DNA from 3 places in the Brevibacillus sp. FSL K6-2834 genome. Region 1 is predicted to be linked to each of the others. Evidence: riboswitches for the same ligand, from Rfam matches in the RefSeq annotation. Region 1 holds a riboswitch; each other region holds the start of a gene.
What was found. Region 1 has a riboswitch for S-adenosylmethionine ahead of NST96_RS17430 (homoserine dehydrogenase). Riboswitches for the same ligand answer to the same signal wherever they lie in the genome.

Region 1 (3,277 bases):
TCAATCGTTCCGAACAGGAGGTCGCCCTGCTCCGCCAAAGCGCGGGCGCCTTCCACATGGTCGAGAATCCATTTTACTTTTGTGCCCGAAAAGTAAGCATCGATCAGCAGACCGGTCGTATCCCGAAACAATGGGTCGTATCCCTTGCTTTTGAGCTCTTCGCAAATTCCCGCTGTCTGTCTCGACTGCCAGACAATTGCGTGATAGATGGGCACTCCGGTATGCTTGTTCCACACCACGGTCGTCTCGCGTTGATTGGTGATCCCGATGGCTGCCACTTCCTGCGCCGAAACATTGTGGCTGGCCAAAACCTCGCCGATTACGCCGACGACCGATGACCAGATGTCCAGGGCATTGTGCTCTACCCATCCTGGCTGGGGAAAGAGCTGGGGAAATTCTTTCTGGGCCATCCCGACGATGCTTCCTTGCTTGTCGAACAAGATGGCCCGGGAACTGGTCGTCCCCTGATCGATTGCGAGCACATACTTTGTATCCATGAGCTTCCTCCTTCTACCGCGGGATACGGGCACCCTTTTTCTCCTCTATTAGGGGTGAAACCGGATGCGGTCTATATCCCGAAGCATTGGGCCGTCTCCGCTCACAACACGGGAAACTCTTCCGCCCTGATGCCGAAATCGCGGTGCAGCGCCTTCTTGTGCTCCTCTGCAAAACCGCTGGCAATCATGCCGATGCGCAAGACGCTCGCCCAGTCATATTGTATTCGCTGTTTTTCCACGAGAACTCCTGCCCGATCCAAAAAATGCGTGACTTGATCAGGCGTTCCCCGCAACGCTTTACTTTCCAGATAGCAAAAGCACCGCTTCTCCCCGGCTTCCCGATTGCCTGCCGGCTCGCTTTCCTGCCAGACCGGCTGAGGAGTGAAGCGCTGGGTCAGCAAATAGGCCAGATCCTCCACCACAGCGCTTGCTGTCGGAAGCTCGCCTGCCCCTTTGCCCATGAACAAAAGGTCGCCGACGATATTGCCCGACACCTGCACGGCGTTGTAGGCATCCTGCACCTGCGCGAGTGGGTGATCCAGCGGCAGAAGCGTTGGACGGACGGAAAGCTGTAGACCGCCCCCGGCCTTGGAAGCCTTGGCCAGCAGCTTGATCCGGTACCCCAATTCGCGGGCGAGGCCGATCTGTCCGAGATGCAGCTTTTCAATCCCCTGCCTCTCGGCTGCATGCAGCGGCAGCGATTCACCAAATACGAGCTGGGCGAGGATGTACGTTTTGTACAAGGCATCCCAGCCCTCTACGTCCGAGGCGGGGTCCGCTTCGGCGTAGCCCAGCTCCTGCGCCTGCTTCAGCACTTCGGCGTAGGGAAGCTTTTCCTGTTCCATCCGCGTCAGGATGTAATTCGTCGTCCCGTTTAAAATGCCGCTGACCGATACGATGTCATTAGTCCGGAGAAACTGGCGCAGCACGCCGAGAATCGGAATCCCTCCGGCTACGCTGGCCTCGTACGCGAGCTGAACGCCGTGCCGATTGGCTAGCCGCACCAGCTCCGTTCCGTGCTTGGCAAGCAGCTCCTTGTTCGCGGTGACGATGTGACAGCCCTTTTCAATCAGTGCGCGGACATAGCCGTATGTCGGCTCGACGCCGCCCATCACCTCGACGACGATGTCCACGTCTGACGCCAGCACTTCTTCAAACCGGGTCGTGATCAGATTGTTCTCAATCGGTACAGACCGCTGCTTTTCCGCATTGCGGACCAGCGCCTTGACCACCTCGACACGTCTGCCCAACCTGTCCGACAGCTTTTGCTGCTGAGAGCGGATCGTTTTCAAGACGCCGCCCCCCACCGTCCCTACGCCAAGCAATCCTACTTTTACCACACTTGCACTCATGTACTCCACCTCTTTTTCTCATTTCAAACATAAAAAAGGCCTTCTTCCGTTTAAGAAGAAGGCTCGCGAGCTACAGGGGGCCTCCTTCTCATCTGCCAAGACATACTGCTGCTGTCTTGCAGGAATTGGCACCTTGCCACAAACTGCGTGACGGTTGCCGGGCTTCATCGGGCCAGTCCCTCCACCTCTCTGGATAAGAAAGAAGTTATGAAGTTGCGATAACTCAAAAACATTTGATCATACAAATAAAAAACCTTCTCCCGTTAAGAAGAAGGTTGGCATCCGGAATGGACGTACTCCCGCTTCTTATCTGTCAAGACTGTCATCAGTCCTGCAGGAATTGGCACCTTGTCACAAACTGCGTGACGGTTGCCGGGCTTCATCGGGCCAGTCCCTCCGCCTCTCTGGATAAGAACAGTATTTTCCTGTTGGCAACATTGTAAGGAATTCGGTTTGAGCCGTCAACCAGATATTTCCGACATTTCATCTTCGGACAATTCCTTTCATTTTTGAAAAGAAAGGTTTCTCATTTTTAATAAGGTGTTCTCATGCAGGTGATGGCGCACCAACAGACATTTCCAGCACTTTGTTTTGGTTTTTGCTTTCTCAATAGTGAGAATAATGGTACTGCCGATGCTCCTTCATACTGCACAGGAAGCAGCCGGTCATTTGGTATCATTCTTGCATATATTTTCAGAAAAGTCAGAGTATAATTCCCTTTTTCCATTCGCATGGGACGTCGGGTGCGTCGAATATACATGAATAAAAGACGCTCCACTCTGACTTTTTCAGCAGGAAGGAGGTGCTTTTTTTGAGTAGGCTGCTGCCTGTTTTGATCCACGATCGTCCCACTTAGCTTCGGTTTCTACTATGATCTGCCCGTGTGCAGAAGGAGGGTGTTTGGATGAGACTTCGTCCGCGTGAACCAATCGATGTTGCGACACAAGTCGCGGTATTTCCTGCTACGATCGATCTGCATTTGCAGAAATGGCTGTTTCGAATGCGAAGATAGAACGTTTTCCAAAAATGGAAGGAGGACTCTATGCGAGTCGCTATTTTAGGAGTTGGCGGTGTAGGACAAGTAAGCGCGTGTGAAATCGTGAAATCGAAGTATTTGCAAAAACTGGTGCTGGCAGATATATCGATCGGCCCGGCTGAAGAGCTGGCTGCCGAGCTGCGCCGGGAGACGGATGTGGAAATCCAGGTAAAACGTGTCGACGCACGCGATGTATCGAGCGTCCAATCTATTTTGACTGACATTGACGTACTGCTGCATATCGGCTTGCCGGAAAACAACTTTGAAGTGATGAAAGCGTGCCTGAACACGAAAACCCATTATATCGACACGGCTTCCAGCGGCCCGCAATGGCTCCGCAAGCAGCTAGCCTGGACCGATAAATTCAAAGCGGCAGGCATTCTCGGAATCAT
Region 2 (3,277 bases), 2.6 Mb from region 1:
GGCACCTGGGTCTTCGGGAACTCCTCGGAGAATGTCTTGCCCAGCATCGCGGCGATGACCTCGTCCATCGTTGTGTCCGCCGTCTCTTTGGTAGAGATCCGTTGTCCATCGCGCATGACGGTGATCCGGTCGCAGATTTGAAAAATTTCCGGCAGCCGGTGGGAGATGTAGATAATGCCCAACCCCGCTTGCTTGCACTGCTCGATGATCTGAAACAGCCGCTCTGTTTCCGTGTTGCTGAGCGGAGCTGTCGGTTCGTCAAAAATAATGAATCGGGCCTGCTGTACCGTCGCCCGGGCGATCAGGATCAGCTGCTTTTCGGACAGCGTACAGGCTTCCACCTGCTTTTTCACAGGAATGGAAAAGCCAAACCTTGCGAGAATCGCTTCCGCCTCTTCATACAAGCGGCGCCAGCTGATCAAGCCCTTTGCTTGGATTTGGCGATCGAGCAATATGTTTTCCGCTACACTGAGGTACGGGATCAGCGCCGTATCCACTTCCTGATAGACGCATTGAATCCCGAGCGCTTTGGCATCCTGCGGCGACTGGATCGCGGCCTCCCTGCCATCAATCACAATAGAGCCTCCGTCCGCCACATAGGCTCCCGTCAAAATCTTCATCAGCGTGCTCTTCCCCGCTCCGTTGGCTCCGAGCAGAGCGTGAACTTCTCCCGCTTTCACTTCGAAATCGACGGAACGGAGCGCGGGTACGCCAGAGAACTGCTTCATGATGCCGTTCATCTGCAAAGTCGTCATTTTCTGTCCCCCCTTATTAAGGAAGAATCCCGTTGATGGATGATCAACGGGATTACGCTACACCATCTATGCAGGATTACTTGCCCCATTCTTTCACGTACTGGGAGAGATCTCCCATCGTGATTTTCTTGTCCGTCGGCAAATCGTCTCGCTTGACCAGCACAGGATTCAGTTTGACGCTGTCCGGCACCTGCTCGCCGTTGATTTTTTTGAAGACGGTTTGGGCTTGAATCCGTCCGATGTTGCCCGGGTCTACCGCTGCAGTCGCTACCCACGAGGTAGAGGGATCCTGCATGAGCTGCAGGTCTTCGTCGCTCAAATCGATCGAGTATACTTTGATCTCGGTACGGCCGGCTTGCTGAATGGCGCGGGTCGCTCCTTTGGCGAACTCATCCCAGGAAGCCCAGACCGCTGTAATATCTCCTTTGTTTGGATACTTCTTCAGAATGGCTTCCATCTGCGATTGCGTATCCAGCGCGGTGTTGTTGGTGGCACTGCCGAAAGCCGCAACCTCCTTGATATCCGGATATTTCTTCAAAAAGGCTTCGTACGTGATCTGGCGTTTTTCCATCGGTGCAAAGCCAGCCACCCAAATTTTCACGATGTTTCCTTTGCCGCCGGTATCTTCAGCCAGCTTCTCCAGGCTAAGCTCAGCCAGCTTCTGGTCATCCTGCTCTACTACCGGAACCCCGGGAAGCTTGATGTCTGTATCAAACAGCACGAGCGGGATGTTTTGCTTCACAGCCTTTTCTGCTCCTTGCTGCAGTGCTTCTGCAGTGCCGTGGTCAATCAGAATGCCGTCGAAACGCTGGTTGACCGCCGCATCCAGGTTGGAAGCCATTTTGGACAGATCGGTATCTGCGTTGAAAACAGTCAGCTCTCCGCCGTTCTTTTCTACTTCGGCTTTGACGCCGGCAATGTACTGAGCCGAGAATGTGCCTACGTTTTGCCGCATCACGAGCGCGATCCGTTTTGCTTTCTCGCCGGAGCCGCCACCCGCTCCGCCGTTTCCGGAAGACGCGCTGTTGCCCCCGCCGCAAGCTGTCAGCAAAAGAGACGCAGAAAGGATAAGCGATCCAATCAAACTAAACTTCTTTTTCATATCGGAAAACCCCCTTTTTAAAGTAACACGGTACGCTGTTCTGCGGTTTTGAACCGGAATCGACATCCATTTGCTCCATCAAAAAAGCCTCTTTCCAGATGAAAGAGGCTTAAATCAGCGGATTTTCGCCTCTCATCTGTCAGGTATCGCTACCTGTAGGAGTTAGCACCTTGGCTCAAAAGAAACGTGTTCCTTTGCGCTAGGTTGCCGGGCTTCATTGGGCCAGTCCCTCAGCCTTCTCTGGATAAGAGTTCATATTCTCATATCAAAACCTTTTGTATATACAGAATATAATGGCTGCTTTCAAACCTGTCAACTAGGATTTTTTCCCCTTCCCTGTCCCTATCTTTTCAAATGCCTGGGCGACAAACCAACTGTGCTCCTCCCGCATCTTTTGTTCCGTAGACGCATCGAGTCCCCAGTCGGATATTTTGGAAGCCGGGCGCAAAGCTGCGAACAGATCCCAGTAAGACAGGTCTGTAAAATCGAACTTCGTCAAGGATTGATAGCGACCGGTAAAACGAAGCATCGCCTCGATGCCGAATGCCCACAGAATCTCCAGTCTGGCGTTGGCAACATCCGCGAGCGGATCTCCGAGCTGCGCGTCCTCCCAGTCGATCACTGCAGCAAGCTGTCCGTCCCTCCACATTACATTTCCTGGCCAAAAATCTCCATGCAGCAGTACGCATGGATTCCGCGAAGGAAATGGCCAGACTGCCTCCAGCACATCCCGAATGCGTCCCTCACCCAGCGATTCATCTGTGATTGCCGGCCGTTTTTCGATTTTCTCGGTACATGCCTTCTCCAGTTTGGGCAAAAAGGACAAATCCAGCTTCGAGACGTCCACACTGTGAATCCTGGAAAGCTGCGCAGCTAGCTGGAAAACGTGGTCGGTCACATCGGCAGGAGTGAACTCAGTCTTTCCCTCGATGTATTCAATCACGACGTACGGCGTGGAAAAAATCTCGCCTGATTGATCCAGGAAAAATGGCACTGGCGCGGCCACCCCCACAGACTTCAGGAGTTCCATCAGCTTGAATTCATCTGCCGCCACATGGGGATTCTGTGAAATGTCTGCCGCACCGTGCCGGCGCACAACCATTTTTTTCCTTTTGCCGTCAAGCTGCTCGATTTCAAGCGCCGTCACCTGCGCTGAGACACCGCCTTTCAACTCCCAGGAGCGAACCAGCTTGCTTTGGGGTTCAAGCCTTTGAACCAATCTTTGAAAGCAGTCCCTTTCCGTTGATTCTGTCATTTGCACCTCTCCTTTGCCTTTTCCGGAATATTCGCTATCCCCGTGATCAAATCATCCCGGTTTCCCGCAGAAGATGAAAAATGAAAAGCGGACAGCTCTCGAATGGGCCGTCCGCTTCTTTTGCTCGCTTTACGGGTCAATCGCTGTTTATCGCTTTAGTTGGAT
Region 3 (3,277 bases), 2.7 Mb from region 1:
CGTCCGCCTTCTCGATAGTAGATGAATTGTTGTGAAGCATAGGGAGGGAAATGTACATTTCCTCTCCAGCAATGTCTGATCGCTTCCACACTCTTAGAAAATCCTCCAAATAGCTAATGGATTTCGAAATGACTTGCGCTCGATGTGATTTAGATTTCAGACGGTCAAACCTCGTGCTTGCATCATCCGGATGTCCGAGGTGAATAATATACACGTTAAGCCTTCGACCGTCGAGTGCGTTAAGCATACTTGTAGTTACGTTATAACCGTCGCCTGTATAAATGTGTAATCCTCGAATGCGGTTCAGTGCTATCATAATGCAAAGTCCTCCTTGTTTTTGTAAGAGATAAACGACTTTTTGACCGGTCATCTTGTCGCTTTCACTTACTAGGTAAAATACAAGGAAATTTGCTCACTCTTTTTTTTGAACAGGTAAGGGATTGGCGTGGAATAATTGATCGACGTGAGGGGAAAAAAGTGAGGAATAAAGGTGAATTAGTCATGTTCCCCTCCAAAACTCAGCTACCGCATTATTCTGAGGAACTGGAAAAAGAGAAGGAAGAAAACGACAAATTTATCAGGGACCTTCGTGTTAGGGTTGAAGATATCATGAAAAGACAAGAGCTATGCAGGCCATCTTCACGAGAACAACACCAATAGGCCAGGGGAGCTACTCCCTAGCCTCAACACAGGATATTGTGCATATGTATACCTATACCTGCCTCTCGTTATGGCCCGTACGCAGCCATCGACCGGTGCAAAAATGCGCAAGGAAAAGCATCCATCACTAGGGCGCCCACTTCGAACAGGAACCTTGCAGTAACGGATTCGCCAAAATCAACTGAATATATTCAAAGCAATAAAAAAAGCCGGAGGCCTGTGCTTCCGCTCCGATTTTTTCCTTGCGCCAGTCCCGCATTGATCAAGGACAAGGTTTCCCAGCCTACTGCAAACTCATTTTCCATGGCTCTTTCCTTTCCTCCTTATTGTTGCTGTGAGGAAAAACAAAAAGCCCAAGAGCGTACACCACCCGAAACAGCTCCTCCCCACCCTCCAGATGCAGAGAAAAGACCATACGATAGCAGCGTTCTCGAAATCACAGAAAAACCACCAATTTAGTCGGAAATTTGATTGACCTTCCGAAATTGTCCCCTTATAATACCAAATAAGCGCTATAAGAAAATTGCAAACATTTCATCAAGAGTGGTGGAGGGACAGGCCCGATGAAACCCGGCAACCTGCGCAAGGACGCATGGTGCCAAATCCTGCAGAATCGCTGATTCTGAGAGATGAAACCGCCCGGCATGTCCGAAGCCTTCCCCTCTCAGGAGAAGGCTTCGTTTTCTTTATATCTTTTGACGAGAGGAAGAGATGCCCATGTCAGACCAGCAACAGTGGAAACCGGAAACCCTTGCCCTGCACGGCGGCCAATCCGTCGATCCTGTGACAGGATCGCGAGCAGTGCCGATCTACCAGACGACGTCCTATGTGTTCCGCGATACGGAGCATGCGGCCAACCTGTTTGGCCTCAAGGAGCCAGGCAACATTTACACGCGGATCATGAATCCGACGCAGGATGTATTTGAACAGCGCGTTGCCCTTTTGGAGGGCGGGGTCGGGGCACTTGCCACTTCGTCCGGCCAGGCTGCGATTACATTCGCCATCCTGAACATCGCCCAGGCGGGTGACGAGATCGTCTCCTCCAGCAACCTGTACGGCGGCACCTACAATCTGTTTGCCCATACACTGGGCAGACTGGGGATCAAGATTCATTTCGTCGATCCGTCCGATCCGGAGAATTTCCGGGCCAAGATCAACGAAAATACGAAAGCTCTTTTCACCGAAACAATCGGAAATCCGCGAATTGACGTCGCCGATATCGAAGCGATTGCGGCCATCGCCCACGAAAACGGAGTTCCGCTGATCGTAGACAATACGTTTGCCACGCCGCTGCTTTGCCGACCGTTTGACTACGGTGCCGATATTGTCGTTCACTCCACGACCAAGTTTATTGGCGGACACGGCACCGCGATCGGAGGAATCGTCGTCGATTCCGGCAAGTTTGACTGGAACAACGGAAAGTTCCCCGGGTTGACCACACCGGACCCGAGCTACCACGGCGTCGTCTACACGGAGGCTGTCGGACCGCTTGCCTACATTATCAAAGCGCGCGTGCAGCTCCAGCGCGATATCGGCGCGGCCGTGGCTCCTTTCAATTCCTTTTTGTTCCTGCAAGGGCTGGAGACGCTTCACCTGCGGATTGAACGCCACAGCCAAAACGCATTGGCGGTAGCCCGCTATCTTCAGCAGCATCCCGCGGTCGAGTGGGTCAACTACCCTGGCCTGGAGGACAGTCCTTACCACGAACTCGCGAAAAAGTACCTGCCGAAAGGAGCGGGAGCAATCCTCACCTTTGGCATTCGCGGCGGTGTTGCCGAGGGCAAAAAGCTGATCGAGTCGGTGAAGCTGTTCTCCCATTTGGCAAACGTCGGCGATTCCAAGTCGCTCATCATCCACCCGGCTAGCACCACTCATCAGCAAATGAACGAATCCGAGCAGCTTGCTGCCGGTGTGACCCCTGGCATGATCCGCATTTCCGTCGGTACGGAAGCCATCGACGACATCATCGCTGATCTGGAGCAGGCACTCCATGCGGCGGTAGCGGTCAGCAAGGTGTAGCTGAACATTTAACGAGCCGGGAACAGCCTTTTTCCTGAACCCGCCATAGCAAAAGGGACGACCCTCTGTCGCGAATGACGCGGACGATGGTCTTCCCTTTTTCCTTTTCCTTGGCAGAGGGGCCAAGGTGAGCTCAAATAGATTTATAGTAAAAAACAGTTGCATGCAATTCCCCATCCGCCGATCTGGCGTAGTCAGGGATGCGGCCCGCTTCCTTATATCCGAGTGAGGCATAGAGCAGGTTGGAAGGATCTCCTTCTCTCGTGTCGAGAACAAGGAGCGTCCGCCCCGCCTGCTTCGCCCTCGCCTCCGCTGCTTGCATCAATCTGCGGCCGATTCCCTTGCGGCGATAATCCGGATGGGCCATCAGTTTGGCGATTTCCGCCCTGTGTCTGCCGTTTTGCTTCGTGGATGCATGCAACTGGACGCTTCCGACAATCTCATTGTTGATTTTGGCCACAAGCAGAATGACCCCGGGCTGCAATACGTTCTCCCAGTACCGCCTTGCCTCTGCCTGCTCCATCGGCGGGAGAAAACCGACAGACGCACCATCCTCGACAACCTTTACCAAAATCTCCGAAAGCCTCTCAACATGCTC

Region 2: another riboswitch for S-adenosylmethionine. It lies ahead of NST96_RS02490 (sugar ABC transporter substrate-binding protein); the one in region 1 lies ahead of NST96_RS17430 (homoserine dehydrogenase).
Region 3: another riboswitch for S-adenosylmethionine. It lies ahead of NST96_RS03065 (homocysteine synthase); the one in region 1 lies ahead of NST96_RS17430 (homoserine dehydrogenase).

The regions. Positions count from the first base shown of each region.
Region 1 covers NZ_CP151945.1:3,514,162-3,517,438, forward strand. Annotated here, with positions in the region: gene glpK (glycerol kinase GlpK) at 1-497, opposite strand, end outside; gene NST96_RS17430 (homoserine dehydrogenase) at 599-1,849, opposite strand; SAM riboswitch class I at 1,935-2,049, opposite strand; SAM riboswitch class I at 2,153-2,264, opposite strand; gene NST96_RS17435 (saccharopine dehydrogenase C-terminal domain-containing protein) at 2,892-3,277, shown strand, end outside.
Region 2 covers NZ_CP151945.1:455,891-459,167, reverse strand. Annotated here, with positions in the region: gene NST96_RS02495 (sugar ABC transporter ATP-binding protein) at 1-755, opposite strand, end outside; gene NST96_RS02490 (sugar ABC transporter substrate-binding protein) at 832-1,857, opposite strand; SAM riboswitch class I at 1,987-2,108, opposite strand; gene NST96_RS02485 (phosphotransferase family protein) at 2,174-3,112, opposite strand.
Region 3 covers NZ_CP151945.1:581,775-585,051, reverse strand. Annotated here, with positions in the region: gene NST96_RS03070 (hypothetical protein) at 1-316, opposite strand, end outside; SAM riboswitch class I at 1,192-1,296, shown strand; gene NST96_RS03065 (homocysteine synthase) at 1,378-2,679, shown strand; gene NST96_RS03060 (GNAT family N-acetyltransferase) at 2,813-3,277, opposite strand, start outside.